2 regions of the Caulobacter sp. GW822-FHT01G02 genome follow, and region 1 is predicted to be linked to the other one. Evidence: riboswitches for the same ligand, from Rfam matches in the RefSeq annotation. Region 1 holds a riboswitch; the other holds the start of a gene.

Region 1 (14,998 bases):
CGATTTCCGGCAGGAAGTTGTCCTTGGCGTACAGCGTGCCGCTGGCGAACTGGCTGGACGCCGTCACCGGCGCCTTGGCGATGCCGCGCTGGGCCTCGGCGGCCGACTTGGCGTGAGTGCTCTTGAAGCCGAAGTCGATGCTGAGCGCGTCGTCCAGCAGGGTGACCGTGTCCTGGACGTAGAACTGCTGGGTCGTCCAGTTGGTCTGCTGAACCCACTGGGCGGTGTCGGGCTGGCCCTTCAAGAACTTCGCCAGGCTGAACGGGCCGGTGACGTTGGTCCAGATGTAGCGCGCGGCGCTGCTGGTGTTGTCTTCCAGCCAGAGACCGGCCTGGATGTGGTTGAAGCCCAGCGTCCAGCCCACGTTCGCCACCACGCCGGTGCGGTCGATGGTGTAGCGGGTGTCGCGGATCTGGACCGGCAGGTCGTCGGCGGTCGAGGTCGTGCCCTGGTTCGACAGGCCGGTGATGAAGTTGTTGCCCGCGCCCTTGTCGGTGTGGCGATAGACCTGCACGTGGCTGGTGAGGTTCTCGCGAACCTTGAAGTCGCCCGACAGGTAGTAGACCTCGTCGTTGCGCAGGATCTGGCCGTTGGTGAAGGTGACATCGGCCAGCTTCTCGGGCGCGGTCGAGGGGACGCACTTGGCCGCCAGCGAGGCCACCGAGCAGGCGGCGCGGCCGACATAGGCGTCCCAGTTCGGCGCGTAGCCGGCCCAGTCCCAGCCCAGGCGCGAGCGCATGTCCTTGGAGAGATAGGTGTCGTCGGCCTGGTTCGTGCGCGACACGTCCGCGAAGGCGGTGATGACGTTGTCGCCGAAGCGGTACTGGGCCTTGGCGTTCAGCTGCTTGCCGGTCGACTTGGTGTAGGCGCCCTGGTTCACGAACAGGTCCTGCTGGGCGTAGTGGCCCGAGACATAGGCCGAGAAGCCGCCGTGCTCGCCGGTGTCGAAGCGCATGAACGTGCGGGCGGTGTCCTCGCTGCCCACGGTCCCGTTGATCGAAAAGCCCATGTCCTTCTTCGGATCGCTGGACGTGTAGATCAGCGCGCCGCCCAGGTTGCTGGTCGAGGGGATGGACAGGCCGGCGATGCCGGTGGCCAGGTCGGCCCGGCCCAGGTTTTCCGAGATCAGGGCGCGGCTGATGGTCAGGCCGTTGTAGTTGTTGTAGGCGCCGTCGCCCAGCGGCATGCCGTCCAGCGAGTAGCCCAGGTGGGTGGTGTTGAAGCCGCGCACCTGCAGTGACAGCGACTGCTCGTTGACGCCCAGGGCGTCGATCGACTGGGCGCTGACGCCCGGCAGGAAGTTCAGGGCCTTCTGAATGCTCGTGCCCGGGGGAAGGACCTCCAGGCTGGACGGCGTCAGGGTGTTGACCGAGCGGGTCTGACCGCTGCCGACGATGACGACCGCGTCGATCTCGTTGGTGTCGGCGGGGGCGCCCGCGACCGCATCGGCGGCCTTCGCGGCGGGAGCGTCGGCGGCCAGAACCTCAGCGGCTTGCGCCTGGGCGGCGAACATGAGGCAGGCGGCGATGGCCACCAGGCTGGCGGATCGGAGCAGCATTTCGGATATCCCCTCGATATCGCGCGCCACGCGGATTTTCGTCTATGGCGCCGATTGGTTGAGCGCCGCGTCTATTCCACAGGTTGATGACGGTTCTGCTGCGTCTGGATGACAGCGTGCGTCACAAAACCGATGCACACCCTCCCTAAGAGCGCGCCAGGTTCACCGAACGCCTCGCATCCTTTTCAGGAGCTCTCGATGTCGCGCCATCGCCTTGTCGGAACCCTCGTGGGTCTCGCCGCCCTGGCCTTGGCGGCTGGCGCCGGCGCTCAGTCGCGCACCTATGTCACGCCGCATTGGGACAACACCCCCGGCGACGTCACCGTCCCGTTCGGCGGCAAGACCTATGTCAATCACGGCCTGGCGGCGGTGGGCTGGTTGCCGGCGGCGACACGCGACTTCAACGGCGAGACCCTCGGCTCGTTCTCCAGCATGGCGCTGTCGAACTGGAAGAAGGCCGCCGACGGGTCCTATACCGGGACCTTGCGCACCCTGCCGGATCGGGGGCCCAACAATGTCGGACCGTTCAAGAGCACGACCGACTACGCCAACCGCGTCCACGAGCACGCGATCAAGCTGGTTCCCGGCAAGGGCCTGACCATCACGCCCACGGGCGGCTTCCTGTTGAAGGACCAGACCGGCCAGCCGTTCACCGGCATGGACCCGGGCGCCAACGTCGTCGAGCGGGGCGGCGTGCGCTATCCGTCTCCGGCCAGCGGCGAGGGGGCGGGCAAGCTCAGCCTGGACAGCGAGGCGATCGCCTACCTGCCGGACGGAAGCTTCTACGTCTCGGACGAATATGCGGCGGGCGTCTATCTGTTCGACAAGACCGGCACGCTGACCGGCGTGATCCAGACCGTCCCGGCGCTGCTGCCCCTCAAGAAGGGCCAGCTGAACTTCGGGGCCGAGAAGGCGCCCGACCAAGGCCGCCGCAACAACCAAGGCCTGGAGGCCCTGACCATCAGCCCCGACGGCAAACGCCTGATCGCGGTGCTGCAGAGCGCGACCATGCAGGACTCGATGTCGAACAACGCCACCCGCAACAACACGCGCGTGCTGGTCTACGACATCAGCCAGACCCGGCTGCCCAAGGCCCCGATCGGCCACTACGCGCTGCAGTTGCCGACCGTGCGCGAGAACGGCGACGGTCAGAGCGCCGACGTCACCGCGGCCCAATCCGAGGCCGTGGCGCTCAGCGAGGACCGCCTGCTGGTTCTGGCGCGAGACGGCAATGGACGCGGCAAGGGCACGCCCAATGCGCCGGTCTACAAGAGCATCCTGCTGGTCGATCTCGCCGGCGCCACCAACCTGGCCGGCACGCCCTACGAGCAGGACGGCAAGCCGATCGCCAAGGACGGCGCGCTGAACCCCGACATCAAGCCGGCGGCCCAGGCCGAGCTGGTCAACATCCTCAACCCCGTCCAGCTCGCCAGGTTCGGGATCAATCTGTCGGTCGCGCCCTCGACCCCGACCAGCCTGCCCGAGAAGATCGAGGCCATGGCTATCGGTTCGACGTTCGACAAGACCGGCGACGTCTTCCTGCTGGTCGGGTCGGACAACGACTTCGCCACGGCCAGGGGCCATGTGAACGGCCAGGACTTCGACGCCTCGCTGCATGGCGACACCGGGACCGGCGACAACGACAACCTGGTGCTGGTCTACCGCCTGTCCCTGCCGAAGTGAGCTTGACCCTCCGGGCGGGCGCGCCTACCCCGGACGGCGAAGGCATGGAGGTCGCGAGACCTCCGGGAACGCGGTGACCAATCCGCGGCTGCCCCCGCAACTGTGATCGTCCGTCGATCGTCGCGGCACGCGCCACTGGGAGTGATCCTGGGAAGGCGCCGCGACGGGAGGGCGTAAGCCAGGAGACCGGCCTTCGTCATATCAACGCGGCCGGCGGGGTGTCCGGCGAGGGCAGGGTGATGAACGAAGAACTCCCGGACGGCGAGGCCGCCCAAGAGGCGGCCCAAGAGGCCGCGAAGAACGCGCGCCACAACGCCAGGATGAAGGTGATCCAGGCCGCGCGGGCCAAGATGATGGCCGAGCGTCAGATCGAGAAGGGCCTGTTGATCGTCCATACCGGGGCGGGCAAGGGCAAGACGACGGCGGCCCTGGGCATGGTCTGCCGCGCCATCGGCCACGGCCAGAGGGTCAGCGTCATCCAGTTCATCAAGGGCGCGATGCAGACCGGCGAGAAGGTCGTGTTCGATGCCTTCCCCGATCAGGTCGAGTTCCGGCCGATGGGCGAGGGCTTCACCTGGGACACCCAGGACCGCGCCCGCGACATCGCCGTGGCGCGCGAGGCCTGGGAAGCCATCAAGGCCCGCATCGCCGATCCCGACTGGGACATGGTCGTCGCCGACGAGCTGAACATCATCCTGCGCTACGAGTACCTGCCGCTGGATGAGGTGCTGGAGGTTCTGGTCAATCGGCCGGAGGGCAAGCACGTGGTCGTCACCGGCCGCAACGCGCCCGACGCTCTGATCGAGGCCGCCGACCTGGTCACCGAGATGGCCCAGGTCAAGCACCCGTTCCGCGGCGGCGTGAAGGCCCAGGCGGGGATCGAGTTTTGACCGTTCTGCGCGCGGCCGACGACGGCCCGGCGGTGGTGGTCTGCAACACCTGCCGCGTCTCGACCGAGGAGCGCGAGACCCAAGAGGGCCTGCGCGGCGGCGCGCTGCTGGCGGCGGCCCTGCGCGAGGCGGCGGCGGGCAGCGACGTGGCGATCCAGGAAATGCCCTGCCTGTTCAACTGCGCCCAGCACTGCTCTATCCACCTGCGGGCGCCGGGCAAGATCGGCTATGTGCTGGGCCGGTTCGAACCGACCGCCGAGGCCGCGCGCGCGATCGTCGACTACGCCGTGGCCTATGCCGCCAGCGACGAGGGCGTGGTCCCGTACCGCCAGTGGCCGGAGGGCGTGAAGGGCCATTTCATCGTGCGCGTGCCGCCGGCCGGGAAGCTGGTGGGGGATTGAGACCCCCGGACAGATGGGTTTCTACCTCGCGTCCTAGCGAACCGGCCGCCGCACCGTCCAGACCAGGAGCGCCGCCGACAGCAGGACGCCGCTCACCACCACGCCGAAGGTGACCAGGCCGGCGCGCGTGGCGCGGGCCTCGGCGCGGGCGCGGAAGGGGCCGGCGTGGGCCTCGGCGAGGGCCGACAGGGTGTCGCGATCAGGGGCGTCGGACATGTCGGCTCTCCGGGTTAGGGGCGCGGCTCAGGCGGTGGCGGCGCGATGGGGGCGACCGGCGCGACGGGCGGCGGCGGGAGCGGGTCGGCGGGCACGGTCAGCGGGACCACCGGCAGGCCGTCGGGGCCGATCTCGCCTTCCAGCGGCAGGCCCAGGTCGTCCAGCGGGTCCTCGACGACCACGGGGGCGACGTTGCGGCCCAGGGCCGACAGCATGAAGGCTTTCCAGATCTTGGCGGGCTCGCCGCCGCCGACCACGCCGTTCATCGAGCTGTTGTCGTCGTTGCCGACCCAGACCCCGACCACCAGGTCGTCGACGTAACCGACGAACAGGGCGTCGTGATAGTCCTGGGTGGTGCCGGTCTTGCCGTAGGCCCCGTCGATCGCCGCTTCCAGGCCCGTGCCGCGATGGGTGGCCGAGCGCAGCAGGTCGCGCATGCCAGCCAGCACCTTGGGATCGTAGGCGGTGGTCTTGCCCTTCTGGAAGGTCTCCAGGGCGTGCGGAACGATCGGATATTCGCCGGCCGCGATCGAGGCGTAGGCGGCGGTCAGGCGCGTCAGGCTCATCGAACCGGTGCCCAGCGCCATGGTCAGGTCGTCCGGGATCTTCTCGGTGACGCCCAGCTGGCGGGCGACCTTGATCACCTTGGCCGGACCCAGGTCGTGGGCCAGACGCACGGCCGCGACGTTCGAAGACGCGGCGAAGGCGCTGATCAGCGGGATCTCGCGGTCGCGGTATTTGCCCTCGTGGTTCTTCGGCGTGTAGCCGCTGACCTGCACCGGCGTGTCGAGGATCGGGCTGGTGGTGGTCATGCCCGACTGCAGGGCGGCCAGATAGACGAACAGCTTGAACGACGAGCCTGGCTGGCGCGCGCCGTCGGCGCGGTTGAACTGGCTGGCGCCGTAGTCGCGGCCGCCAACCATGGCCACGACGCGGCCGTCCTTGCGCATCGCCACCAGAGCCCCTTGGGTGATGTTCAGGACCTTGCCGTCGCGGGCGATGTAGTCGTTAAGGATCTTCTCGGCCTTCTCCTGCAGCGCGGGATCCAGCGTCGTCTTGACGATGGTCTCGCCATAGCGGGCGCCGATCGCGGCGCGCGCCTGGGGCAGGGCCCAGTCTGCGAAGTAGGAGCCGGTCGGCAGCTTGTCGGGGTTCTCGATGGCCGAGACCTCGCCGACCGCGTCGGCCTGGGCCTGGGTGATGGTCTTGGTCTCGACCATGGCGCCCAGCACCACGCGCATCCGCTCGCGGGCGCCTTCGATGTTGTTGGTCGGGGCCAGGCGGGACGGGGCCTTGACCAGGCCGGCCAGCATGGCGGCCTCGCCGATCGACAGCTGCTCGGGCTGCTTGCCGAAATAGTGCCGGGCCGCCGCGCGCAGGCCAAAGGCGCCGTCGCCGAAATAGACCGACGACAGATAGCGCGACAGGATCTCGTCCTTGGAGAGGCGGGCCTCCAGATAGACCGCGATCAACGCCTCCTGCGCCTTGCGGCGAAGGTTGCGGTCGCTGCTCAGGAAGGCGTTCTTGGCCAGCTGCTGGGTGATGGTCGAGCCGCCTTCCGACACGCCGCCGGCCTGGGCGTTCTTGCCCAGCGCCCGCGCGATGGCCTTCGGGTCGACGCCCATGTGGCTGTAGAAGCGGCGGTCCTCGATGGCGATGAAGGCGCCGGGCACGTATTTCGGCAGCTTGGCGACGTCGATCGGGGCTTCCTTGTAGGAGCCGCGACGGGCGATCGGCGAGCCGTCATCAGCGACCAGAACGATGGCGGAATTGTTCAGCGGCTCCAGGGCGCGGCTCAACGGCAGCGACCAGAACAGCGAGGCGACCAGCACGACCGCCAGCACCACGGCCGCCGCCGCGCCGATCAGCCAGGCGGGACGCTTCCAGATCGGCGGCTTGGCGGTCTTGACGGGCTCGGCCGGGGAAAGGGCGGCTTCCGGGATCGCCTCGACGGCCTCCGGCAGCTCGGTCTCGGCTTCGGGAGCGGGCGCTTCCTCGGGCAGGACCTCGGGTTCGGGTTCGACGACCGGCGTGGGCGCGGGGGTCTCTTCGACGGCTGCGGGTTCGACGATCTCCGGCGTCTCGGCGACCGGTTCGGCCGGCGGCTTGGGGGGGCGCGGCTTTCGCGGACGAGGCGGCTTGGGCGCGACGGGTTCGGACGAACTCTCGGGCAGGACAGCCGCCGAGGTCATCGCGGCCTTGGCGCGCGGCTTCCGGGGCTTGCGCGGCTTCGGCGCCGGCGGGATGTCTTTGGGATCGGCGGGGTCGGACATGGACTGGCGCTCGCTTCGGGCCAGGCCCTCACTCGTCGAGCGCGCTCATTACCACACGGCCCCGGCAAGCCAAGCGCGTAGAAACCGAAGTTTCTTCCGCTCGGCCCTTGAATGGCGTTCGGCCAGGCATAGATGACCTCCCGTGAGGCCGAGGCCTCTGCCCTTCCTGGGCGTTTCCTCCCCTACTTCTCAAGCCCGGCTTTCGCCGGGCTTTTTCTTCGCGGTCATGCGTTCGGTTGGATCAGGCGGTCGGCTAGATCAGTTCGTAGGCCGGCAGGGTCAGGAACTCTTCCAGGCTGTCGGACAGCACCATGCGGGTGAAGAGCTCGGCGGCCGTTTCCAGGCGCGGCGAGGCGAAGTCGCGGCGCAGGTCGGCCATCTCCTGGGTGAACAGGCTGATGAACAGCTCCGAGGTCAGCACGCGGCCGTCGTCCAGCGCCGCGCCCAGGCGGATCCACTGCCACAGCTGCGTGCGGCAGATCTCGGCCGTCGCGGCGTCTTCCATCAGGTTGTAGAGCGGCACGGCGCCCCGGCCTTCCAGCCAGGCCTGGGTGTAGCGGACGCCGACGCGGATGTTCTCGCGCACGCCGGCCTCGGTGCGCACGCCCTCGTGCAGCTCCAGCATCTGGGCGGCGGTGATGTCGAGATCGGCGAGCAGCTTGTCGCGCTGGTTGGCCGCCGGCATCAGGCGGTCGAAGACCTCCATGGCGACGGGCACCAGGTCCGGGTGGGCGACCCAGGTGCCGTCGTGGCCGGCCCCGGCCTCGCGCTCCTTGTCGGCCTTGACCTTGGCGAAGGCGGCCTGGTTGGCGGCGTCGTCGCCCTTGACCGGGATCTGGGCCGCCATGCCGCCCATGGCGAAGGCGCCCCGGCGGTGGCAGGTCTGGATCAGCTTCAGCGAATAGGCGCCCAGGAAGGCCTTGCCCATGACCATGGCCGAGCGGTCCGGGGTCAGGAACTCGGGGCGGCGGCCCAGGCGCTTGATGAACGAGAAGATGTAGTCCCAGCGGCCGCAGTTCAGGCCGACGATGTGGTCCTTCAGCTCGAACAGGATCTCGTCCATCTCGAAGGCGGCCGGGATGGTCTCGATCAGCACCGTGGCCTTGATCGTGCCGACGGGCAGGCCGAGGGCCTCCTGGGCGCGGACGAAGACCTCGTTCCACAGGCGGGCCTCGAGGTGGCTCTCCAGCTTGGGCAGGTAGAAGTAGGGGCCCGAGCCTTGCGCCAGCGTCGCCTTGGCGTTGTGGAAGGCGTAGAGGCCGAAGTCGAACAACGCCCCGGCCACGGCCTGGCCGTCGACCTCCAGGTGGCGCTCCATCAGGTGCCAGCCGCGCGGGCGGATCTTCAGCACCGCCGGGGTCGGACCCATGGCGTAGGCCTTGCCGGACTTGGCGTCGACGTGGGTGAGGTCGCCCGACCAGCGATCCTTCAGATTGATCTGGCCCTCGACGACATTGGCCCAGGTCGGCGCCGTGGCGTCCTCGAAATCGGCCATGAACACCTTGGCCCCGCAGTTCAGGGCGTTGATGATCATCTTGCGGTCGACCGGGCCGGTGATCTCGACGCGGCGGTCGAGCAGGTCGGCGGGAACGGGCGCGACGGTCCAGTCGGCCGCGCGGACATCGGCGGTCTCGGCCAGGAAGTCAGGCAGCTCGCCGGCGTCGAAGCGGGCCTGCCGCGCCTGACGGGCGGCCAGCAGCTCGCGACGGCGGGCGTCGAAGCGACGGTGCAGGTCGGCCACGAACGCCAGGGCTTCCGGGGTGAGTACTTCCGCGGCGCGCCCTTCAACGGGACCGGTGACCTGGATGTTGGCGGCGATGTCGAGCGGCATGGGAAGCTTTCCGTGTGTCCGAAACCTCGTCCTTCGACAGGCTCAGGATGAGGTTTCTACTGCAAGCGATTGAGCTGGGCGTTTCTTTGCCGCGCCAGCAATGGTCCTCATCCTGAGCTTGTCGAAGGACGAGGACCACGCGCGGCGTCGGACTCTCTCGGTCTTAGGCGCTCTTTTCGGCGCCCTTGTCACGGACGGTGGGTACGATCTGGTCGCCCCAGTTGCCCGAGCCGTCATGGTGGCGCGAGGCGCGCACCAGCTCGACCGAGTAGCCGGCCTCGATGGCGCGGCGCACGGCCTCGTTGAGGCGGTGGGAGGCCTCGGCCACGCGGTCGACGGCGCGCTCCTTGGCGTCCGAGTTCGGCATGGCGGCGGGGGCGAAACGCTTGGCGGTCATGGCTTTGGCTCCTCGATCGGTGGGAAGGGGTTCGCGGCTATTCGGCCGCGAACTGGTTCATGGTGTTGGCGTGGCCGCCGGCCTTCAGGGCGCGCTCGCCGGCGACCATCTCCTTGAAGGTGTCGCCCAGGTCCGAGCCGACCTCGTGCTGGTGCTTCACGGCCGAGACGCCGCGGCGGATTTCCTCGCGCTGCACGGTGTTGACATAGGCCTGCATCCGCTCCTCGCCGAAGTAGCCGCGCGACAGCTCGTCGACGCTCTTGGCGGTGAGGTGGAAGGTCGGCAGGGTGATCAGGTTGTGGAACACCCCGGCGCGGGCGGCGATGTCGACCTGGAAGCGGGCCAGGCGTTCGTCGGCCTCGCGACCCAGGTCGGTCTTGTCATACTCGGCCGACATCAGGACGTTGCCGTCCGGATAGCTGTCCTTGTGGATCTTGCCCTCGGCGATCCACTGGTCGCGCACCTGCTTGCGCAGATTGAGCGTCCAGTTGAACGATGGCGAGTTGTTGTAGGTCAGCTTGGCGTTCGGCACGACCTTGCGGACCTCGGCCACCATCGAGGCGATCTCGTCGACATTGGGGGTGTCGGTCTCGATCCACAGCAGGTCGGCGCCGCCCTGCGTCAGGTTGGCGATGCAGTCCTCGATGACGCGCTGGCGGCCGGTGCCGTCCTGGAAGGCGAACAGGCCGTTGGGCATGCGCACCGGCTTGACGAAGGCGCCGTCCTTCATGATCGCCAGCTCGCCGTCCTTCAGAGGGTTCTCGGGGGTGACGGGCTCGGTCTTCAGCCACTTGATGTAGTCGCTGGCCAGATCGCCCGGCTCCTGGCTGACCGGGATCTTCTGGGTCAGGCCCGCGCCCAGGCTGTCGGTGCGGGCGACGATGACGCCCTCGTCGACGCCCAGTTCCTCGAAGGCCAGGCGGCAGGCGCGCAGCTTCTCGATGAAGTCCTCGCGCGGCACCGTGACCTTGCCGTCCTGGTGGCCGCACTGCTTGGCGTCGCTGACCTGGTTCTCGATCTGCAGGCAGCAGGCGCCGGCCTTGATCATCTCCTTGGCCAGCAGGTAGGTCGCGTGTTCGTTGCCGAAGCCGGCGTCGATGTCGGCGATGATCGGCACCACGTGGGTCTCGAAGTTGTCGATCGCCTTGATCGCGGCCTGCTCGGCGACCTGGTCGCCGGCCTTGCGGGCGGCGCTGAGGGCCTTGAAGAGGTCGTTGATGGCGACTTCATCGGCCTGGCGCAGCGAGACATAGATCTCCTCGATCAGGTCGACGACCGAGGTCTTCTCGTGCATCGACTGGTCGGGCAGGTGGCCGAAGCGATTGCGCAGGCCCGCGACCATCCAGCCCGACAGATAGACATAGGCGCCCTTGGTCGTGCCGCGCAGGCGCTTGACCGACTTGATCATCTGCTGGGCGTGGAAGCCCGACCAGCAGCCCAGCGACTGGGTGAACTTGCTGCTGTCACGATCATACTCGGCCATGTCGGCGCGCATGACCGGGGCCATGGCGCGGGCGATGTCCAGGTGGGTCGGGAAGGTGTTCTGCAGCTTCAGCTGGATGACGTCGTCGATGCCGACGCCGCCCGGCAGGACGCCGTCAGGATAGCGCGCCAGCAGGGCGTCGCGGTGTTCGGCATAGGTCTTGCGCTGCGTCATGGTCGTTCGATCCCACTACGGGGCCCGGGGCGTTACGCCTTTGCGGGCCAAGGAAAACTCGTCCTGGTGAGCTAACGCCGTGCCGCGGGATCGGTCGAACCTATTGAAGGCAATTTGTCATAGAATGACTTTGTAAGATCTGTAAAGTCGTGACAGATTGACCGAATGGCGACGCTTCAAAACATGACCGGCGACAAAAAGCCCCTCGACAAGAAACAGGGCGACAAGAAGCTGTTCCTCGGGGGACGGCTCAAGCGGCTGCGGCGCGACCTGGGCGTGACCCAGGCGCGGATGGCCGAGGAGCTGGGCGTCTCGGCCAGCTACCTGAACCTGTTGGAGCGCAACCAGCGGCCGGTCACCGCGCAGATCCTGCTGCGGCTGGCCGACGCCTATGACCTGGACCTGCGCAGCCTGTCGGCCGACGATCCGGGCGGCGGGGCCGGGCTGGAAGAGGTGCTGGCCGACAAGATGTTCGCGGATCTAGGGATCTCGCGCCATGAGGCGGCCGAGGTCGCCGAGTTGTCGCCGGGCCTGGCCGAGGCCATGACGCGGCTCTATCGCGCCTATCTGGATCGCGGCCGGATGATCGACCTGGGCGCCTTCGAGCGCCCGGACGGGACGGGGCCGGCCTCGGAGCAATCGTCGCCGACCGACTGGGTCCGCGACCTGGTGGGCGCCCAGCGCAACCATTTCGCCGAACTGGAGACTCTGGCCGAGAAGATCGTCGCCCAGCTGAAGGCCGACCCGCAGGACCTGGCGCCGGCGGTTCGCGAGCGTTTGCAGAGCAAGTTCGGCATCCAGACCCGGATCATGCCGGTCGAGGTGATGACCGGCTCGCTGCGCCGCTACGATCATCACCGCAAGCGCCTGATGCTGTCGGAGACCCTGGCCCACGCCAGCCGCACCTTCGGCATGTGCTACCAGCTGGGGCTGATGGAGGGCGGGGAGGTGCTGTCGGACCTGACCGACCGCTTCAAGGCCCCCGACAGGGCCACGCGCCAGCTGCTCAAGGTGTTTCTCGACAGCTACCTGGCCGCCGCGATCATGATGCCCTACGAGCCGTTCCTGGCCGCCATGGAGTCCAGCGGCTACGACATCGAGCGGGTGCGGCCGCGCTTCGGCATCAGCTACGAGCAGGCCGCCCAGCGGCTGACCACCCTGGGCCGTAGCGGTTCGCGCGGCGTGCCGTTCTTCATGATGCGGCTGGACGCGGCGGGGAACATCTCCAAGCGGTTCGCGGCCGGGCCCTTTCCGTTCTCGCGTTTCGGCGGGGCCTGTCCGCGCTGGAACGTCCATGACAGCTTCAAGACCCCGGGGCGCATCGTCACCCAGGTGATCGAGACCCCGGACGGCGAGCGCTACTTCACCCTGTCGCGCACGGTGCGGCGGACCTCGGGCCTGCAGGCGGGACTGGAGGACGAACTGGTCGTCGGCCTGGGCTGCGAGTTGAAATACGCATCCAAGCTGGTCCATGCGCGGGGCCTGGACATGGCCGCGCCGATCACTGTCGAGATCGGCCCCTCGTGTCGGATCTGCGAGCGCCCGGCCTGTCCGCAGCGGGCGGCGGCGCCGATCAATCGCACCCTGCTGGTCGAGGAGACCAGCAAGTCGCTATCGCCATTCCCTTTCGCTCGATAGAGGTTCTGAACCGAAGCCATCCTGGCGGATTGTTAGGCGGCGCGGCCGGCTCTCGGTCGCCCCATTTCCAGGATCGCCATGCGTTTCGACGTCGAAGCCTCGCTGACCTATGACTTCGCGGCCCCGTGCGAGGTGCTGCTGCTGGTCGAGGCCGCCCACGGACCTGACCAGGTGGTGGGGCTGGAAGCCCTGACCTTCTGGCCCAATGTCGAGGCCGTGCGGGTCGACGATCCGGTGACCTTCGAGCGGCGTACGGTGTTCACCGCCACGGGAACGGTCAACGCGCTCTACCGCGCCCAGGTCGAGGTCATGCGGCGCGACCACGACCTGGCCGACGCGCCGGCCATGGCCATCCGCGACCTGCCCAGCGAGGTGCTGCCGTTCCTGCGCGCCAGCCGCTACAGCCCGTCCGATCGCCTCGAGCTGTTCGTCGAGCGCGAGTTCGGCGAGCTCAAGGGCGGGGCCAAGGTCCAGGCGATGCTGGACTGGATCGCCGAGCACATCGAATATCTGGGCGGAGTCAGCAACTCGGGCACCACGGCGATCGACACCCTGGTCGACCGGGCCGGCGTCTGCCGCGACTTCACGCACCTGATCATCGGCATGTGCCGCGCCGCCGACATCCCGGCCAGAGCGGTCAGCGCCTATGCCTGGAAGCTGGAGCCGCCGGACCTGCACGCCATCGCCGAGGTCTATCTGGGCGGCCGCTGGCGCCTGGTCGACGCCACGGGCAAGGCGCCGATCGACGGCCTGGTGCGGGTCGCCACGGGGCGGGACGCGGCCGACATCGCCTTCATGACCATCTTCGGCCGCGCCACCCTGATCGAGCAGAGCTTCTCGATCCGAGAGGCGCCCTGACGCCGGCTCTGACGCCGAACTGTCATCAAGCTGTCGCCAAGACGCCCTAGGTCCGCCCGCCAACGCTAGGTCGGGGTCTTCACCATGTCCGTTCGTCATCGCCTGGCCCTGGCCGCTTCGATCCTGGCCTTGTGCGTCGGCGGTCCGGCGCTCGCCGAGGGGGGCCTGGCCAACCTGCCGCTGACCCAGAACGGCGGGACCTGGAAGGCCGGCCACGTGCAGGGCGTCGCCGTCGATGTGCGGGGCGGCTTCATCTACTACTCGTTCACGACCCTGCTGGCGAAGTACGACTTCAGCGGCAAGCTGATCGGCACGCTGGTCGGCTGGACCGGACACCTGGGCGACCTCGACTTCAATCCGGCCGACGGCAAGGTCTACGGCTCGCTGGAGTACAAGGAAGACAAGGCCTTCTATATCGCCGTGATCGACGTGGCCCGGCTGGACCGCGTCGGCGTCGAGGCGTCCGGCAGCGCGCTTTTCCGCACCGTCTACCTGCCCGAGGTGGTCAGGGACTACAGCGCCGACCTGAACGGCGACGGGGTGTTCGAGGGCGACGACGGCAAGTTCAAGGGCGACGTCGTGGCCTCGCCCGATCACCGTTACGACGCCTCGGGCATCGACGGCGTGTCGTTCGGTCCGGCGTTCGGCCAGACGGATGGCAAGCGCTACCTGACCGTGGCCTACGGCGTCTATGGAAACACGACGCGGACCGACAACGACCACCAGGTGCTGCTGCAGTACGACGTCGGCGACTGGGGGCGCTACGCCGGCCCGCTGACCGAAGCCGCGCCGCATCGCAACGGGCCGGCGGCGGTGGACGCCAAGGTCTTCGTCCGCACCGGCAACACCCGCTACGGCGTCCAGAACCTGGCCTATGACCCGGCCTCCAAGCGCTGGTTCATGGGCGTCTATCCGGGCCAGAAGCCGTCGTGGCCGAACTACGGTCTGTACGCCTTCGACGCCGCCGCGCAGCCGAAGACCGGCGACCTGATCGGCGTGAAGGCGGGGCAGGGCTGGGAGCAGGGGAGGCTCTTGCCGCTCGCCGACGACGGCCTGAAGGACCCCGCCACCGACGTGCGCGGCTGGAACCAGAAGGCCGATGTCGGGCTGCAGCCGGTCGGCGCCGGCCTGTTCTATCTGGCGGTCAACGCCAAGACGCCCGACGGCCAGACCGCCGACCTGACGCTCAACCGCTGGACCGGCGACGCCCACAAGCCGTTCGTCCCCGTCACCGCCGACGAGTTGCGAAAGCTGGCGGACAACCCTGCCGCGCGGTGAGGTCTGGCTGTCACAATAGGGCTCTAGGCGAAGGCTCCGTGGTGAGACGAATCCAGTCAGCGGGTGGACGATGAGCGGCGCCGACAGGGAAAGAACACGGTGGTTCCTGCGCAACATCCTGCCGCACGAATCCGCGCTGCGGGGATGGCTGTCGCGCGGCGCGCCGGTCGGCGTCGACCCCGACGACGTCATCCAGGAGGCCTACGCCATCCTGGCCGAGCAGGAGAGCGTCGAGGGCATCCGCCATCCGCGCGCCTATCTCTTCCAGGTGGCTCGTTCGATCGTGGTCCGCCACGTGCGCCGGGCGCGCATCGTCTC
Region 2 (14,998 bases), on a different contig from region 1:
CCAGACCCGCTCGCTGCCGAGCCAGTCGATCCAGGCCTCCTTGAGCCATGGGGCGCAGGGGGCGGCCATGTGAAGCATCATGCGCAGGCTGGGCAGGGAGAAGCCGGACAGGACGTCGGGACCCAGCCGCCAGATACGGTTCATCATGGTCGGCACCAGGGTCACCCAGTTGACGCCGTGCGCCTCGATCAGCCGCAGCGCGCGCAGCGGATCGAACTTGCCCATCTCGACGATCGTCGCGCCGGTGAACATCCCCATGGTGATGCAGTGGAACGGGGCGTTGTGATAGAGCGGCCCCGGATTGAGGATGACGTCGCCAGGCCGCTGGCCCAGAAAGCCCTCCTCCGGGTTCCACGCCCCGGGCATGGCGTCGACGATCACCTTCGGCCGCCCGGTGGAACCGCCGCTGGTCATGGCCTTCCAATGCGGCGAGATGACCTCGGGGAGCGCCTCGGCCGAGTACCGATCGAGCTCGCTCCGATCCCCCGTCATCACCGGAACGCCAGGTCTCGGCGGCGCGCCGATGAACAGTCGAGGACGAACGATGTCGAGGATCGCCTCCATCTCGGGGCGCGCCAGCTTGGCGGCGACGATGTTGGGGACCGCGCCTAGCTTCCACAAGGCGAACACCGTCTCATAGAACTCCAGTCCGTTGGGCAGGGCCACGGTGACGAAGTCGCCCTGTTCCACGCCGTATGCCGCCAGCATCCGCGCGCGCCGGTTCGTGCGGGCATCCAGTTCGCCATAGGTGATGGCCCCGTCTTCCAAGATCAGCGCGTTTCGGGACGGCGACTGGCCCGCGTGGTGGGCGAGGATGGAGCTGAGCGCGACGCGATCGGTCGACATGGTGGGTACGCCTCCCTGACGGCGCCCCTGCAGCCCTCTACTGGGACGATCACAGCGGGCGCTTGATATCCGTTTCATTAATTTAGTCATGAATAAATGAAAAGGTGGAATCGCGATGATCGTACGCCGAGGCGCAGCGGTGGCCGTGAACCGTCCCGCCGGCATCGCGACACTCACCGCCGCGCAATCCGGTCCGGCCAATCACCAAAATTGGCATGACCAATAATTGACAAGTCGCGCGACTGGCCAGATATCTTTCCCAAACCGTGAAAGCTTGGGAGGCTTCCTATGAAGACCGCATGGCTCGCCGCGTGCGCCCTGATGGCCGCGGCGTCCGCCGCGCACGCCGCCGACTACGGCCTGCTGGGCCCGACCTTCGGCAAGGGCGCGGTGTCGCCCGCGCTGAAGGCGGCGATCGTCTCGCGCGCCAACGCGACCCTGGATCGTCCGCCCGGCGCCATCCCCCACGCGCACACCGAAGGCACCCTGCCCGGCAAGGGCATCCGCGAGATCAGCATCAAGGCCCGCGAGGACCAGCCGATCGTGCTGAACTTCGCGCTGGCCTACCGCCTGACCGGCGACCGCAGGTTCCTGGAGGTCACGGGCCGCTATCTGGAGAACTGGGCCGACATCTACCAGATCTCGTTCAACCCGATCGACGAGACGGGCTTCGACACCCTGGTCATGGCCACCGACCTGACGGAGAGCGATCTCCCCGCCCCGATCCGCGCCAAGGTCGACGCCTTCTGGCGCAGGATGGCGGTCGGCTATCTCGACGCCATGGACGCGGGGCCGACGAACGCCCACACCAACTGGCAGAGCCACAGGATCAAGATGGCGACCCTGGCCGCCTACCAGACCGGCGACGCCAAGCTGATCGCCCGCGCCCGCGACGCCTTCCGCAAGCAGATCGGCGTCAACCTCTATGCTGACGGCTCGACCTTCGACTTCCACGAACGCGACGCCCTGCACTACGTCACCTACAATCTCGATCCGCTGATGATGGCCGCCCTGTCGGCCCAGGCGCATGGCGAGGACTGGTTCATCTGGAAGAGCCCGACAGGGTCCAGTCTGTCCCATTCGCTGGATTGGCTGGCGGCGTTCGCGCGCGGGGAAAAGACCCACAGCGAGTTCGTCAATTCCAAGATCCAATTCGACCGCGACCGCGCCAATTCGGGCCAGAAGGAGTATGCGCCGCACGACTGGGACGTCTCCAACGGCGTAAGCACCTACACCTTGGCCAGCCTGCTGGACGCCCGATACCTGCCGCTTCGCGACGACCTGGTGAAGCGCACGGGCAAGAAGCCGGCGCCCTGGACCGATATTCTGCGCGCCTCGCGGCCATGAGTTGACCCGGGTTCTCCCGCCTGCCTTGATCCTCGCGGGAGAACCTGATGACTCGCTCGAACCGCATCTTGACTGGCGTCGGCCTGGGCGTCCTGGCCGCGCTGGTGATCGCCGGCTATTTCGCCTCGCCGATCCTGGCGCTGCAGGGGCTGACGGCGGCGGCCAAGGCGGGTGACAAGGCCCGGCTGGAGAGCGCCGTCGACTTCCCGGCCGTGCGCGAGGGCCTGAAGAGCCAGCTCAAGGCCAGCATGACGCGCAAGTTGGAGGAAGACCCCAAGCTGCGCGACAACCCGTTCGCCGCCTTCGGCCAGATGCTGCTGGTCGGCGTGGTCGACAAGGCGGTCGAGACCTATGCGACGCCTGACGCGATCGCCAACATGGTCGCCACCAACGAGCCGCCGAAGAACATCGGCGCCACGCCAGGCGGTCCGGTCGTCGAGCAGCCCCAGCCCGAGGTAAAGAAGGCGAAGTCCGACACCGAGGTCCACTACGGCTACGTGGACCTTGATCACTTCCGCGCCACCTATCGCGACCGCAAGGACGGCGATCAGGAGCCGTTCGGCCTGGTGCTGGAGCGTCGCGGACTGTTCAAGTGGAAGCTGGTGAAGATCGAACTGCCGGGCCTGGGCTAGGCTAGGCCAGCCGCCAGTCGATCGCCGTCCCTTCATAGGCGTCTTTCCCGCGCCCGATCCCGGCGACGGCGCGGATCATGGCCCCGCCGCGACCCAGGATCGTATCGGCCAGGGCGATCATCAGCGCATTGGGCGTGGCCTCCGGGCAGAGCGAACGGAGTTGAGCGGCCAGGGCCCCCTCCTCGCCCGCCGGCCGCTTAGCGCAGGCCAGGACATAGGCCGCCGCCGTCGAGCGGCTGACCCCGGCGAAGCAGTGGATCAGCAGAGTGGGCGTCTCGCGCAGCGCCAGTATGGCCTCAACCGTTGCCGCCGAGGGCGCGATCAAGCCTTCATGTTGTTTAGTTATATCATTGAAATATAACGTCGTTACAGGTTGCGTTAAGGTCGGCGGCGCGGCGTTCGGCGAGATCAGCGACAGCACGTGATCGGCCTGGCCCGCCAACCGCGCGACCGCCGTGATCGGACCGACCAGCAGCCTCATGCCAGCGCCGCCGCGCCGAGCAGGAAGCCGAGCTCGAACACCTGCTCGACAGCGCCGAGCACGTCGCCGGTGTGGCCGCCGATCAGCTGCCTGGCCGTCAGGGTCAGCAAGCCGGCCAGCAGCGCGCCGCCCGCGAGGCCGACCAGGACTGCGCTCGGCGGCAGCAGGATCAGCGGCCAGCCGGCGATCAGCAGGGCGACGATCACCTCGCCAGTCCGCACGCCTTTAGGAACGGGCTTCCACTTCCCCGCCTCGCCGCTGGGCGCGTAGGGCGTCAGGCGCATGACCGCCACGGCGGCGGCGCGGCCCAGGCCGTGGGCGGCCAGCAGCAGAACGGCGGCGGCCGGCGTTCCAGCCAGCACGGCGACTTTCAGCGCCAGCACGGCGACCAGGGCGCAGACGCCATAGGTCCCGATGCGGCTGTCCTTCATGATCTCCAGCCGCCGCGCCGGCGTCTGGCCGCCGCCCAGGCCGTCGGCGGTGTCGGCCAGGCCGTCCTCGTGGAAGGCCCCGGTGATCAGAAGGCCCGCGCCGAGGGCCAGGATCGCCCCGACCGGCGCGCTCCAAACCCGCTCGCCGACCAGCAGCACCCCGGCGCAGACCGCCCCGACGCCCTGCCCGACCAGCGGGAAATAGCGGGCCGAGCGGGTGATCCAGTCGGGCTCGAAGGTCTTCAGCGCCGGGGTCGGGACGCGCGTCAGGAACTGGACCGCACAGAGCAGCAGCCGGACCTGATGCGCCAGCCAGCCCATGCTCAGAGCCGTCCGCTCAGAACGTCGTCCAGGCTGGCGACGTCGCTCATCAGCCGTGAGGCGGCGCGCACGACCGGCAGGGCCAGCAGCGCGCCGGTGCCCTCGCCGAGACGCAGACCCAGGTCCAGCAGCGGCTCGACCTCAAGCGCCGCCAGCATCCGCTGATGCCCTCGCTCGGCCGAGCAATGGCAGAACACGCAGTAGTCCCGGACCGCCGGGACCAACCGGATCGCCGCCAGGGCCGCCGCCGAGGCGATAAAGCCGTCGACCAGCACCGGGATGCGCGCCGACGCCGCGCCGATCACCGCCCCGGTCATCATGGCGATCTCCAGCCCGCCGAACTCGGCGAGGACGGCGACGGGCTCGGTGGCGTCCGATCGCGCCGCCGCGCGCTCCAGCACGGCCAGCTTGTGGGCCAGGCCCGCGTCGTCATGACCGGTCCCCCGCCCGACGCACTCGGCCAACGGCGCGGGCGTCAGGCGGTGCATGAGCAGCGCCGCCGAAGCGGTGTTGCCGATGCCCATCTCGCCCAGCGCCAGGATCTCGAAACCCTCGGCGGCCGCGTCGCGGGCGATGCGCGCGCCGGTTTCCAGGGCCTGGGCGACCTCTTCCTGTGTCAGGGCCGACTCGATGGCGGCGTTGCGCGTCCCGCGCCGCACCTTCCGCGCCAGCAGGTTCGGATGGGACGGAAGTTCGGCGTCGACTCCGGCGTCCACGACGCGCAACTCGGCGCCGACCGCGCGGGCGAAGGCGTTGGCGCTGGCCTTGCCGGCCAGGAAGGTCGCGACCATGGCCTGGGTGACGCTGGACGGATAGGCCGACACCCCTTCGGCGGTCAGCCCGTGGTCGCCGGCGAAGACCAGCAGAAGCGCCTTGTCCAAGCTGCGCTCGCCGGCGATCAGAGCCAGCCGAACGGCCAGGTCCTCGATCCGCCCCAGCGCGCCCGGCGGCTTGGCCTTGCCGTCAATCAGGGCGCGTAGCCGCCCCGTCTGGGCATGGTCGACGGCGGTGACGGGCGGCAAATTCATCGGAAATTCTCCAGGCCGGCGATCGCGGCGAGGGTGGGAATGTCGAAGGCCTGCTCCAGCGCCGCGGCGATCTCGTCCAGCGCCTGGTCGACGCGGACGGCCTGGTCGATCGCATCGGACACCGCGCCCAGCTCGGCCAGCAGGGCCGCCCGCGCCTCGCCTCGGTCGAACAGGCCGTGGACATAGGCGCCGCGCACCTGACCGCTGGTCGAAACCGCGCCGTCCGTGACGCCGTCGTCGAAGGTCAGCATCGGCGAGAGCGCGCCGGTGGTGCGGCCGACATGCATCTCGTAGCCCTCGAAGCGCGCGCCGCCGGTCAGTCGGCCCGCGACCGGCCGCAGGGTCTTGTCGCCGGTCATCACCGTCTCGACGTCGAGCAGGCCCAGACCCTCGACCGAGTCCGGCGGGCCCTCGACGCCATCCGGATCCGACACCCGCCGGCCCAGCATCTGGTAGCCGCCGCAGACGCCCAGCACACGGCCGCCGCGCCGGACGTGGGCGGCCAGATCGATGTCCCAGCCCTGGGCGCGCAGGAAGGCCAGATCGGCCAGGGTCGCCTTGGTCCCCGGCAGGATCACCAGGTCGGCGTCGCCCGGAAGCGGCGCACCCGGCGGGATGAAGGCGAACTCGACTTCGGGCTCGGTGCGCAGGGCGTCGAACTCGTCGAAATTGGCGATCCGCGACAGAATCGGCACGACGATCCGCACCTTGCGGCCGTCAGCGGTCGCGGCGCGATCCAGCACCACGGCGTCTTCGGCCGGCAGGCGCCGCGCCGCCGCCAGCCAGGGCGCCATGCCCAGGTCGGCCCAGCCAGTGCGGCGAACGATCTCGGCGCGGCCGTCCTGGAACAGGCTGGGATCGCCCCGGAACTTGTTGATCAGGAAGCCTCGGATCATCGCCCGGTCGGCGTCGTCCAGCACCACATGGGCCCCGACCAGGGCGGCGATCACGTGGCCGCGATCGATGTCGCCCACCAGCACGACGGGCACGTTGGCCGCGATCGCGAAGCCCATATTGGCGATGTCGCCGGCCCGCAGGTTGATCTCGGCGGGACTGCCGGCGCCTTCGACGATGACGAGGTCGCTCTGCGCCTGCAGCGCGCGGAAACTCTCCAGCACCGTGTCCAGCAGCGCGCCCTTGCGTTCCTGATAGCCGCGCGCCTTCCAGGTCCCGGCCATCCGGCCGCGCACGATCAGCTGGGCGCCGACGTCGCTCTGGGGCTTCAAGAGCACCGGGTTCATGTCGACGGTCGGGGCGACGCGGCAGGCGATGGCCTGCAGGGCCTGGGCGCGGCCAATCTCGCCGCCGTCGGCGGTCACGGCGGCGTTGTTGGACATGTTCTGCGGCTTGAACGGCCGCACCCTCAGGCCGCGATTGGCGAATAGACGGCAAAGGCCGGCGACCAGCACCGACTTGCCGACGTCGGAGCCGCAGCCCTGGATCATCAAAGCGGCCATGCGAATCCTCCCCAGGCAAACCCGGCGACGGCCAGCATCACCCAGAGCAGCCCGCAGGCGACAAGATAGATCCGCAGGGCGCGGGTCAGATCCGCGGGTGTCGCCGCCCTGCCCTCGCCCAGAACCGGACGCTGGGACAACGCGCCGTCGTACCAGGCCGGACCGCCCAGGCGTACGCCGAGGGCGCCGGCCATCGCCGCCTCGGGCCAGCCGGCGTTGGGCGAGGCGTGCTTGCCGGCGTCGCGCAGCATGATCCGCCAGCCGCCGCGCCCGGCGAGGGCGATCACCCCGCCCGCCAGGCGCGCCGGGATCAGGTTCATCACATCGTCGAAGCGCGCCGAGGCCCATCCGAACGCGCGCCAGCGTGGCTCGCGGTGACCGATCAGGCTGTCGGCGGTGTTGACGGCCTTGTAGACGAACAGGCCCGGCAGGCCGGCGACCACGAACCAGAACAGCGGCGCGACGATCCCGTCGCAGAAGCTCTCGGCCAGGCTCTCGATGGCGGCGGTGGCGATGTCGCTCTCACTCAGTCGGGCGACGTCGCGGCCGACGATGTGGCCGACCGTGATGCGCGCACTGTCCAGGTCGCCCGCCGCCAAGGGCTTGGCGACGGCGCGGACATGGTCGAACAGGCTGCGCTGGGCCAGGCCCACGGTCCCGACCAGCACGATCGCCACCGGTCCGCCGAGGTCCGCGACTATCCAGCCGGCCAGGGCGCTGGCCCCGACGATGAGCGCCAGGGTCACCACGCCCAGCAGGCGGCGCGCGATCTCGCCGAACCCCGGCAGGTTGAGGCCCGCCTCCAGCGCAGATATTAGCCCGCCGATCCACACGACCGGATGCGGCGCGCGCCTGTGCAGAGCGTCTGGATAGCCGACGGCGGCCTCCACGACCGCCGCCGCCAGGACGATCCAGGGGCTGGTGGGTAAGAGCCTAGCCGGCACGGCCTAGCACCTCGATCAGCGGCCCGCCCTCGCCCCCGTGAAGGCGGACGACGACGCCATAGACGGCTGACAGGGTTTCTTGTGTCAGGGCCGTGTCGGGCGCGCCGTCGACGACCAGACGGCCTTCGCTCAGCACCAGCACCCGATCGGCGAAGCGCGCGGCCAGGTTCAGGTCGTGCAGGGTGACGATCACGCCCTTGCCCTGGTCGTGGGCCAGGCGGCGGAACAGGGCCAGGGCGTCCAGGGCGTGGCCGGGGTCAAGGCCCGTCAGCGGCTCGTCGGCCAGCAGCCAGTCGGTCTGGCCGGCCAGACCGCGTGCGATCAAGGCGCGGGCCCGCTCGCCGCCCGACAGCCGGGTGACGGCGCGGTCGACGAAGCGCTCCAGGCTGGCGGCGGCGATGGCGTCGTCGATCGCCGCGCGGTCCTCGGCGCTGGGACCGAAGGCCCCGAGATACGGCGTGCGCCCCAGGCCCACGAAGGCGCGGACGTCGACGTCCCAGGCGATATCGGGCGTCTGGGCCAGGAAGGCGATGCGGCCCGCGCGTTGGCGGCCGGGCATGGCCGCGACCGCCGCGCCGTCCAGGGTGACCGCGCCGCTGTCCGGATGCCGCAGGCCGGCCAGGCACGCCAGCAAGGTCGACTTGCCCGCCCCGTTGGGACCGACGATGGCGATCACGCCGCCCTTGGCGAAGTCGGCGGTGACGCCGTCCAGCACCGCTTGTCCGCCCAGGGCCAGGGTCACGTTCCGGGCGGAAATCATGCCAGCCTCCGGCGCATCGAGATCAACATGGCCAGAAAGAACGGGCCGCCCAGCATGGCCATGGCGACGCTGAGCTTGACCTCGCTGGCGGCCGGGGTCATGCGCACCAGGATGTCGGCGGCCAGGGTGAGGGCCGCGCCGCCCAGGAACGATGGCAAAAGCACCGCGCTCGGCCTGGAGCCCAGTAGCGGCCGCAGCAGGTGCGGAGTGATCAGGCCGACGAAGCTGATGACGCCGGTCACCGCCACGCTGGACCCGACCGCCACGGCGACGCCGATGGCCATCAGCAGGCGCGTGCGCGACAGGTCGACACCGAGGGAGCGCGCGCCCTGCTCGCCCAGGGTCAGGGCGTCCAGCGAGCGGCCGAGGGTCAGCAGCAGGACGCCACCGGCGACGATCCCCGGCGCGGCCAGCTTGACCTCGTCGACGCTGCGGTCGGCCAGGGAGCCAAGGGTCCAGTTGACGATCTCGTTCACCGCCCAGGGGTTTGGCGCGAGGTTCAAGGCCAGGGCGATGGCCGAGCCGCAGACCGTCTGGATGACGAAGCCGGCCAGGATGAAGGTGACGATGCTGGAGGTGACGCCCGCCAGGCCCAGCAGGGCCGCGACGCCCAGGCCCGCCCCGACCATGGCGGCGGCCGGCAGGATCCAGGTCGCCTCGCCCGCCGCGCCCAGATACAGCGTCAGCACCGCGCCCAGCGCCGCCGACGCCGAGACGCCCAGGGCTCCGGGATCGGCCAGTGGGTTGCGGGTGTAGCCCTGCAGCGCCGCGCCGGAGAGGCCCAAGGCTCCGCCGACCAGGATGGCCAGGATGGTGCGCGGCAGGCGCAGGCCGAAGACGATGGCCCAGCGCGGATCGGCGCCGCCCGAGGTCCAGGCGCTCCACGGCGCCCATACGCGTCCGGCGCACAGGCTGACGCCGAACAGCACGATCAGCAGCGCCAGCAGAACGCCGCAGATCGCCCACGGCTTCACAGGAGGAGATCGGGGCTTCATGCGCCCTCCTTCAAGGCTTGCACCCGCGCGCGGGCCATGGCGGCGGCGGTCTCGATCAGGACCGGGCCGCCGCAATAGAGAAGCTTCTCGGGCACCGGCGCCTGGCGCATCCGCCCGGACACGGCCTTCAGGGCCGGGTGGGTCATGATCCGGTCGGCCCAGCTGCGCGCGCCTGGCGCGGAAACGCCGACCAGCAGCACCTGCGGCGGATCGGCCAGCAGGCGCTCCAGCCCGACATTGCCCCAGGTCTTCAGGCCGAATCGGCGGGCGACATTGTCGAAGCCGGCATGGTCCATCATCTCGTCGACCAGGGTGCCGGGACCGGCCGCGAAGCCATTGGGCTGATAGATCAGCGCCGTCAGCCGTCGCGCGCCGGGCGCGGGCTTGGCGGCCGCGATCGCCGCCTCGATGCGGGCGACCAGGGCCTCGCCGCGATCGGTATGGCCGATCAGCCTGGCCAGCTCGCGCACCTGGCCCAGGCTCTCGTCGATCGACCTGGGAACCTTGAAGCGCTGGACCGGCACGTGCAGGCGCTTGAGCGCGTTGCGCGTCGCCAGGGCCGAGTGCTGGCTGGCCAGGACCAGATCGGGCATCAGGTCGATGACTTCCTCCGCGCTCTCCCAGGTGTAGGGCAGCGTCCGGGCCTGGGCGGCGACGGTGGAGGCCTGCGCGTCTCGGGCATAGTGACTGAGGGCGGCGATCTGGCCGCGGTCGGCCAGGTGGACCAGCATGGCGTCCAGGCAGCTGTTCAGCGACACGATGCGCTTTGGAAGCGGCGGCGGACCGCCCGCCGTCATCGCCAGGGCTCCGGCCACGACCTCGCGGCGGTTCATGATGTCACCGCGCGAAGTACTTGCTCAAAGCGATTGAATTCATTGCGCGAAGGCAAGCCGATCCGAAGTTGATCCGGCCGGTCCGCGAAGGGCCGCGTCAGCACGCCCTGAGCGCAGAGCCGGCTGAACAGACCAAGCGCGTCCGGCGCCCCGACCCAACGGAAGAGATCGCAGCCGCCAAGCGGCTTGAGGCCCGCCTTGGTTAGAACAGCGTCGACTGCGCCCGCCTGGCTCGCCAGCCACGTCCGAGTTTGCGCCCTCCAGGCGTCATCGGCATAGGCCTCCAGCCCCATCGTCAGGGCGTCGACCCCGACCGGCCAGTCGCCCAGAAGCGCGCGAAATTCTCGCGTGAAAACCTTGTTTCCAATCAGGAAACCCAGTCGCACCCCAGGCAATCCATAGAACTTGCCGAATGAGCGCAAAATTACCAGCCGGTCGATCTCCAGGTCAGCGACGCTGAGCTCGGGCGCGACCTCGCCGAAAGACTCGTCGACGACCGTCCAGCGCCCGGCGTCCGACCGTTCCGCCGCCAGGGCGGCCAAGACGCCGCGCTCGATCCGCCGGCCGTCGGGATTGTTTGGATTGACCAGCACCAGCACGTCGGCGCGGACGGCGCCCGGATCGTCCAGCGACGCGATGAAGTTCGGAGGCGACGCCACCCAGCTCTCGGCATGGCCGCCATAGATCGGGGCCAGCAGCGCGACCTGCCCGCCGCCGATCAGACCGGGCAGCAGCCGCAGCGCCGCCTCCGCGCCGGAGGTGGCGACCACGCGGCCGGGGTCGGCGACGCCGAACGCCCGCGCGGCGACCGCCTCCAGTTCGGCCAGCTCAAGCGGATCCGGCAGCCGGCGCAGAGCGTCGGCCGGCGCCCGCTGGCCGGACCAAGGCTCGGGATTGATCCCAGTCGACAGGTCCAGCCAGGGACGCGGCGCGTCCGGAAAAGCGGCCATCGCCTCGCGGAGACGGCCGCCATGCCGGAAGGCGCCGATGGTGGAAATCGACGCCTTCATGGGCCTAGAAGCGCGCCCGCAAGCCGACGAAGGCTCCGCGTCCCGGCGTCCCGTAGTTCAGGATGGTCTGGTAGTCCTTGTCGAAGGCGTTCTCGACCCGGCCGAAGACCTCGAGGGTCTCGTTGATCGGATAGGCCGCGCGCAGATCGACCAGGGTATAGTCCTTCACCACCTGGGTGTTGGCGTCGTTGTTGTAGGTCTTGCCGACGTAACGCACCGCCACCGTCGTGGTCAGACCGACCGGCCAACGATAGGCGGCCGACAGGTTGCCCATGTTTTTCGGGCGACGGGTCAGCTGCTTGCCCTTGCTGGCGCCCGAGTCGGACTCGGCTTCGGTATAGGTGTAGTTGCCGGTGATGGTCAGGGCCGGGACCGGCTTGACCTCGCCGATCAGTTCCACCCCTTGCGCCTTGGTCTTCTGGACGTTGTCGTAGTAGCCGAAGCGGAACGCGCCGTTCGGATTGCACAGGGCCGTGGTCGAGCCCGAGGCGCACGAGAAGAAGCGGATCTCGTTGTCGGCCTCGCGGTGGAACCAGGTGGCCGAGGCGCGGGCCTTGCCGCCGAAGAAGCGCTGCTCGATCCCGGCGTCCCAGCTGTCGAAATCTTCCGGCGACAGGCTGAGGTTGCCGTACTCGCTGTAGAGCTCGTAGAGGCCCGGGGCGCGGAAGCCCTGGCCGAAGCTGGCGCGCACGACCGTATTACCTTCGTTCAGCGCCCAGGCGGCCGCGACTTGCCCGAGGGTGTGCGAACCATAGGTGTCGTGGTCCTCGTAGCGCAGGCCGCCGGTCAGGGTCAGGCCCTTCACCGGCTCGACCTGCAGCTGGCCGTAAAGGCTGTCGACGCCGACGCGGCCGGTGCTGAATGCGGGGTTCGGCTTGAGGACCGTCGGCGAGCGCGTGCGCATACGGGCCCTCTCGGTCTCGGCGCCGAAGGTGGCGGTCCAGATGTCCGAGATCGCGAACACGCCCTGATATTCGAAGCGCTTGTTCTTGCCGGCGGCGTCGAAGGTCAGTGGCGCGGCCGGGCGGGCCGGATTGATGTTCTCGCGGTCGGTGTCGGTATAGGCGTAGCCGAGGCGGTTGTTCCAGCGACCGTCCAGCAGAGTGAAGTTCAGGCCCGTATAGACGACCAGTTCCTCGGTGCGGCCGAACTCGGCGCTGTCGACGTTGAAGCCGTCGAAGTCGTTCTTGCCCTTCGAATAGACCGAGCGGACCTCGGCCGAGACGTTTTCGGCCAGCGCCACACGGACACGGCCCGACAGGCCGGTGTTCTGGTAGCCGTCCTTCTCCTTGCCGAGCTTGTAGGTCGAGAAGCCGTCGGTGGTGTAGTAGCCGCCGGCTAGGCGCCAGGTGATCTTGTCCGAAGCGCCGCCAACGCCGGCCCGCAGGTAGCCGGTCTTGCGCGCGCCGCCTTCGGCCTCGATCGAGCTGGTGAACGGAACGGTGGGATCGGCGGTGACGATATTGACCACGCCGCCGACGGCCTGGCTGCCCCACAGGGTAGACTGAGCGCCGCGCAGCACCTCGATGCGCGCGATGTCGCCGATCAGCAGGTTGCCGCTGTTGAAGCCGCCCTGGGTCGAGGACGGGTCATTCAGCTTGACGCCGTCGATCAGCACCACGGTGTGCTGGGTCTCGGCGCCGCGGATGTTGAGGCTGGTGGCCGTGCCCGGCCCGCCGTTGCGGGTGAAGCTGACACCCGGCGTCTGGGCCAGCAGCTCCGTCACCGAGATCGCCTGGCTGGCTTCGATGGCGGCCTGCGTCAGGACGGTGACAGACGCGCCGACCTTCTCGATCGGCTGGGCGGTGCGGGTGGCGGTGACGATCAGTTCGGCGACGCCGTTGGCGCCGACAGCGCCGGCGACATCGGCCTCGGGGGCCTTCTGCTCTTCCGCCATGGCCGAACCGGCGACAAGGAGGGTTGCGAGCGCGGTGGAGCTCAAAAACGTTCGGATCATGTTTCAATCTTCCCAGTTGAACGACCCGCACGGCTGACCGCGACGCACCCGCAAGCTGGAAAGCCATACGTACGCCCCGGACCGTCGCGCGGCCCTTTGACTGTCGTTTCGCGGGAGATCCCGTTCGTTCGGCGCACCCCGGCCGAGCGATGAACGACTGCGCCGGGCAGGTCTCCTGGCTCACGGGTCGTCGCTCTTGGCGTCGCCTTCCCAGGGTCCGGAGACCCCAGTGGCATGTGACGCTAGAACTCGCCGCTTACAGTTGCGGGGGCAGCCGAGGTCTTGAACCTCGTTCCCTTTTAATCCTCTTTCGAGGAGCCTAGTGCGGGGGCAGCCCTATAGACTGCGCCGCTTACGGTCAATGTGGAGCTTCCATGACGTCGATCCTGGTGCTGGGCGGAGCCCGTTCCGGCAAGAGCGCCTTCGCCCAGAAAGCGGCGGAAATCGCCGCTGGAGCGGTGCGTCCGGTGCTGATCGCCACCGGCCAGGCCTTCGACGACGAGATGACCGAGCGCATCGCCCGCCACCAGGCCGACCGGGGCGAATCATGGACCACGGTGGAGGCGCCGCTGGCCCTGGCGGAGGCGATCGCCGCCCTGCCCGCCGACGCCGTGGCGGTCGTCGACTGCCTGACCCTGTGGCTGTCGAACCTGATGCTGGACGAGCGCGACATCGCGACGGAGGCGACCGCTCTGGTCGAAGCCGTCGCCGCCTGCCCCGCCCGCCTCTGGCTGGTCAGCAACGAGGTCGGTTTGGGCCTCGTGCCCGAGACACCGCTCGGTCGACGGTTTCGGGATGAGGCCGGACGGCTGCACCAGCGGCTCGCGCAGGCGGTCGACGAGGTCTATTTCGTGGCGGCCGGGCTGCCGTTGAAGCTGAAGCCGCAGGGGTGAATTCCCGTCGGCGTGCGGGCGCTTTTCCTTCTCCCCTTGCGGGAGAAGGTGGCGCGCGGCACCGGATGAGGGGGTGATAAGCCTGTCGGATTAGCTTTACGGCGCAAGCGGTTAGCCCCCGTGTGACCCCTCATCCGACCGCCTTCGGCGGCCACCTTCTCCCGCAAGGGGAGAAGGGTGACTCACGAGCGTTCGCCGCCCTCCATCCCCGGCCTCAAAACCCGCCGTATTCTCTCTCCACCTCGTCGCGAGGAAAGGGCGCATGGCCAGCGACCGATTGCGGCGGCGGGGGGTGATCGAGCGGGGACAGGTCCGAGGGGGATACTCGGACGGTCCGGGGATGGGCTTGCTGGGCTCACCCGCCCGCCGTCGGCGTGGTTGGAGGCAAAGGGGCGTGTCAGGCTGTAAGCCCGTCCTCTTCGACCTCTGGGCGCTTCCGGAAACGGAGGCGCCTGGGTCCCGGTAAGGCCTGAACAGGGCCACCCGACGGGACGCTGGCGGATAACGGTTGCGCGGAGCGTCTGGCTTCGTCGAAACGGTATTTCTATTTCCAAACTCCGGACGCTGTCCGGCGCTCCGCCTCCCTTTCCACACCTTCAGCGAGCGATCGCGTGAAGCGGCGGACGCGCGTCCCCCATCCCAAGGAAGAGGCTGGCGCTCGGCGAACAATGCTCGCACACTCATTCAAACGGCCGTTCATCGGCCTTCCAGTGTCCGAGCGCGACCAACAGCGCGGGGAGGAGTACAGAAATGTCCGAGCGCCCATCAACTCAACGACGATCTTCGTGGGCCCTGGCGGCCTTCGCCTCGCCCAATATTCCGATCGCGGCGCTCGGCCTTCCGCTCGTGGTCTACCTGCCCGAATTCTACGTCAGCACGATTGGGCTCTCGTTGGCGGCGGTCGGCGCGGCCTTCCTGTTCGTGCGGCTGATCGACATCTCGCTGGACCCGTTCCTGGGCGGGATCATGGACCGCACCCGCACCAAGCTCGGACGCTTCAGGCCCTGGCTGCTGGGCGGCATGCCGATGGTGGGAATCGGGGCGCTGGCCCTGTTCATGGGCC

Evidence for each region. Region 1 has a riboswitch for cobalamin ahead of cobO (cob(I)yrinic acid a,c-diamide adenosyltransferase). Riboswitches for the same ligand answer to the same signal wherever they lie in the genome.
Region 2: it holds a riboswitch for cobalamin, as region 1 does, so the genes downstream of both, AC1RNC_RS08220 (TonB-dependent receptor plug domain-containing protein) here and cobO (cob(I)yrinic acid a,c-diamide adenosyltransferase) in region 1, are expected to answer to the same signal.

The regions. Positions count from the first base shown of each region.
Region 1 is NZ_JBXAON010000001.1:925,665-940,662, forward strand. Features, by position in the region: gene AC1RNC_RS04345 (TonB-dependent receptor) at 1-1,558, opposite strand, end outside; gene AC1RNC_RS04350 (esterase-like activity of phytase family protein) at 1,757-3,241, shown strand; cobalamin riboswitch at 3,265-3,450, shown strand; gene cobO (cob(I)yrinic acid a,c-diamide adenosyltransferase) at 3,481-4,131, shown strand; gene AC1RNC_RS04360 (DUF1636 domain-containing protein) at 4,128-4,532, shown strand; gene AC1RNC_RS04365 (hypothetical protein) at 4,566-4,748, opposite strand; gene AC1RNC_RS04370 (transglycosylase domain-containing protein) at 4,763-7,021, opposite strand; gene aceB (malate synthase A) at 7,275-8,852, opposite strand; gene AC1RNC_RS04380 (hypothetical protein) at 9,016-9,249, opposite strand; gene AC1RNC_RS04385 (isocitrate lyase) at 9,287-10,906, opposite strand; gene AC1RNC_RS04390 (helix-turn-helix domain-containing protein) at 11,090-12,544, shown strand; gene AC1RNC_RS04395 (transglutaminase-like domain-containing protein) at 12,623-13,402, shown strand; gene AC1RNC_RS04400 (hypothetical protein) at 13,487-14,680, shown strand; gene AC1RNC_RS04405 (RNA polymerase sigma factor) at 14,751-14,998, shown strand, end outside.
Region 2 is NZ_JBXAON010000002.1:576,300-591,297, reverse strand. Features, by position in the region: gene AC1RNC_RS08280 (AMP-binding protein) at 1-846, opposite strand, end outside; gene AC1RNC_RS08275 (alginate lyase family protein) at 1,135-2,193, shown strand; gene AC1RNC_RS08270 (DUF2939 domain-containing protein) at 2,241-2,825, shown strand; gene AC1RNC_RS08265 (tyrosine phosphatase family protein) at 2,827-3,306, opposite strand; gene cobS (adenosylcobinamide-GDP ribazoletransferase) at 3,303-4,058, opposite strand; gene cobT (nicotinate-nucleotide--dimethylbenzimidazole phosphoribosyltransferase) at 4,061-5,086, opposite strand; gene AC1RNC_RS08250 (cobyric acid synthase) at 5,083-6,543, opposite strand; gene cbiB (adenosylcobinamide-phosphate synthase CbiB) at 6,531-7,487, opposite strand; gene AC1RNC_RS08240 (ABC transporter ATP-binding protein) at 7,477-8,247, opposite strand; gene AC1RNC_RS08235 (FecCD family ABC transporter permease) at 8,244-9,242, opposite strand; gene AC1RNC_RS08230 (ABC transporter substrate-binding protein) at 9,239-10,075, opposite strand; gene AC1RNC_RS08225 (threonine-phosphate decarboxylase) at 10,072-11,085, opposite strand; gene AC1RNC_RS08220 (TonB-dependent receptor plug domain-containing protein) at 11,090-13,042, opposite strand; cobalamin riboswitch at 13,191-13,380, opposite strand; gene cobU (bifunctional adenosylcobinamide kinase/adenosylcobinamide-phosphate guanylyltransferase) at 13,417-13,935, shown strand; partial or broken gene AC1RNC_RS08210 (hypothetical protein) at 14,212-14,334, shown strand; partial or broken gene AC1RNC_RS08205 (hypothetical protein) at 14,365-14,430, shown strand; gene AC1RNC_RS08200 (MFS transporter) at 14,686-14,998, shown strand, end outside.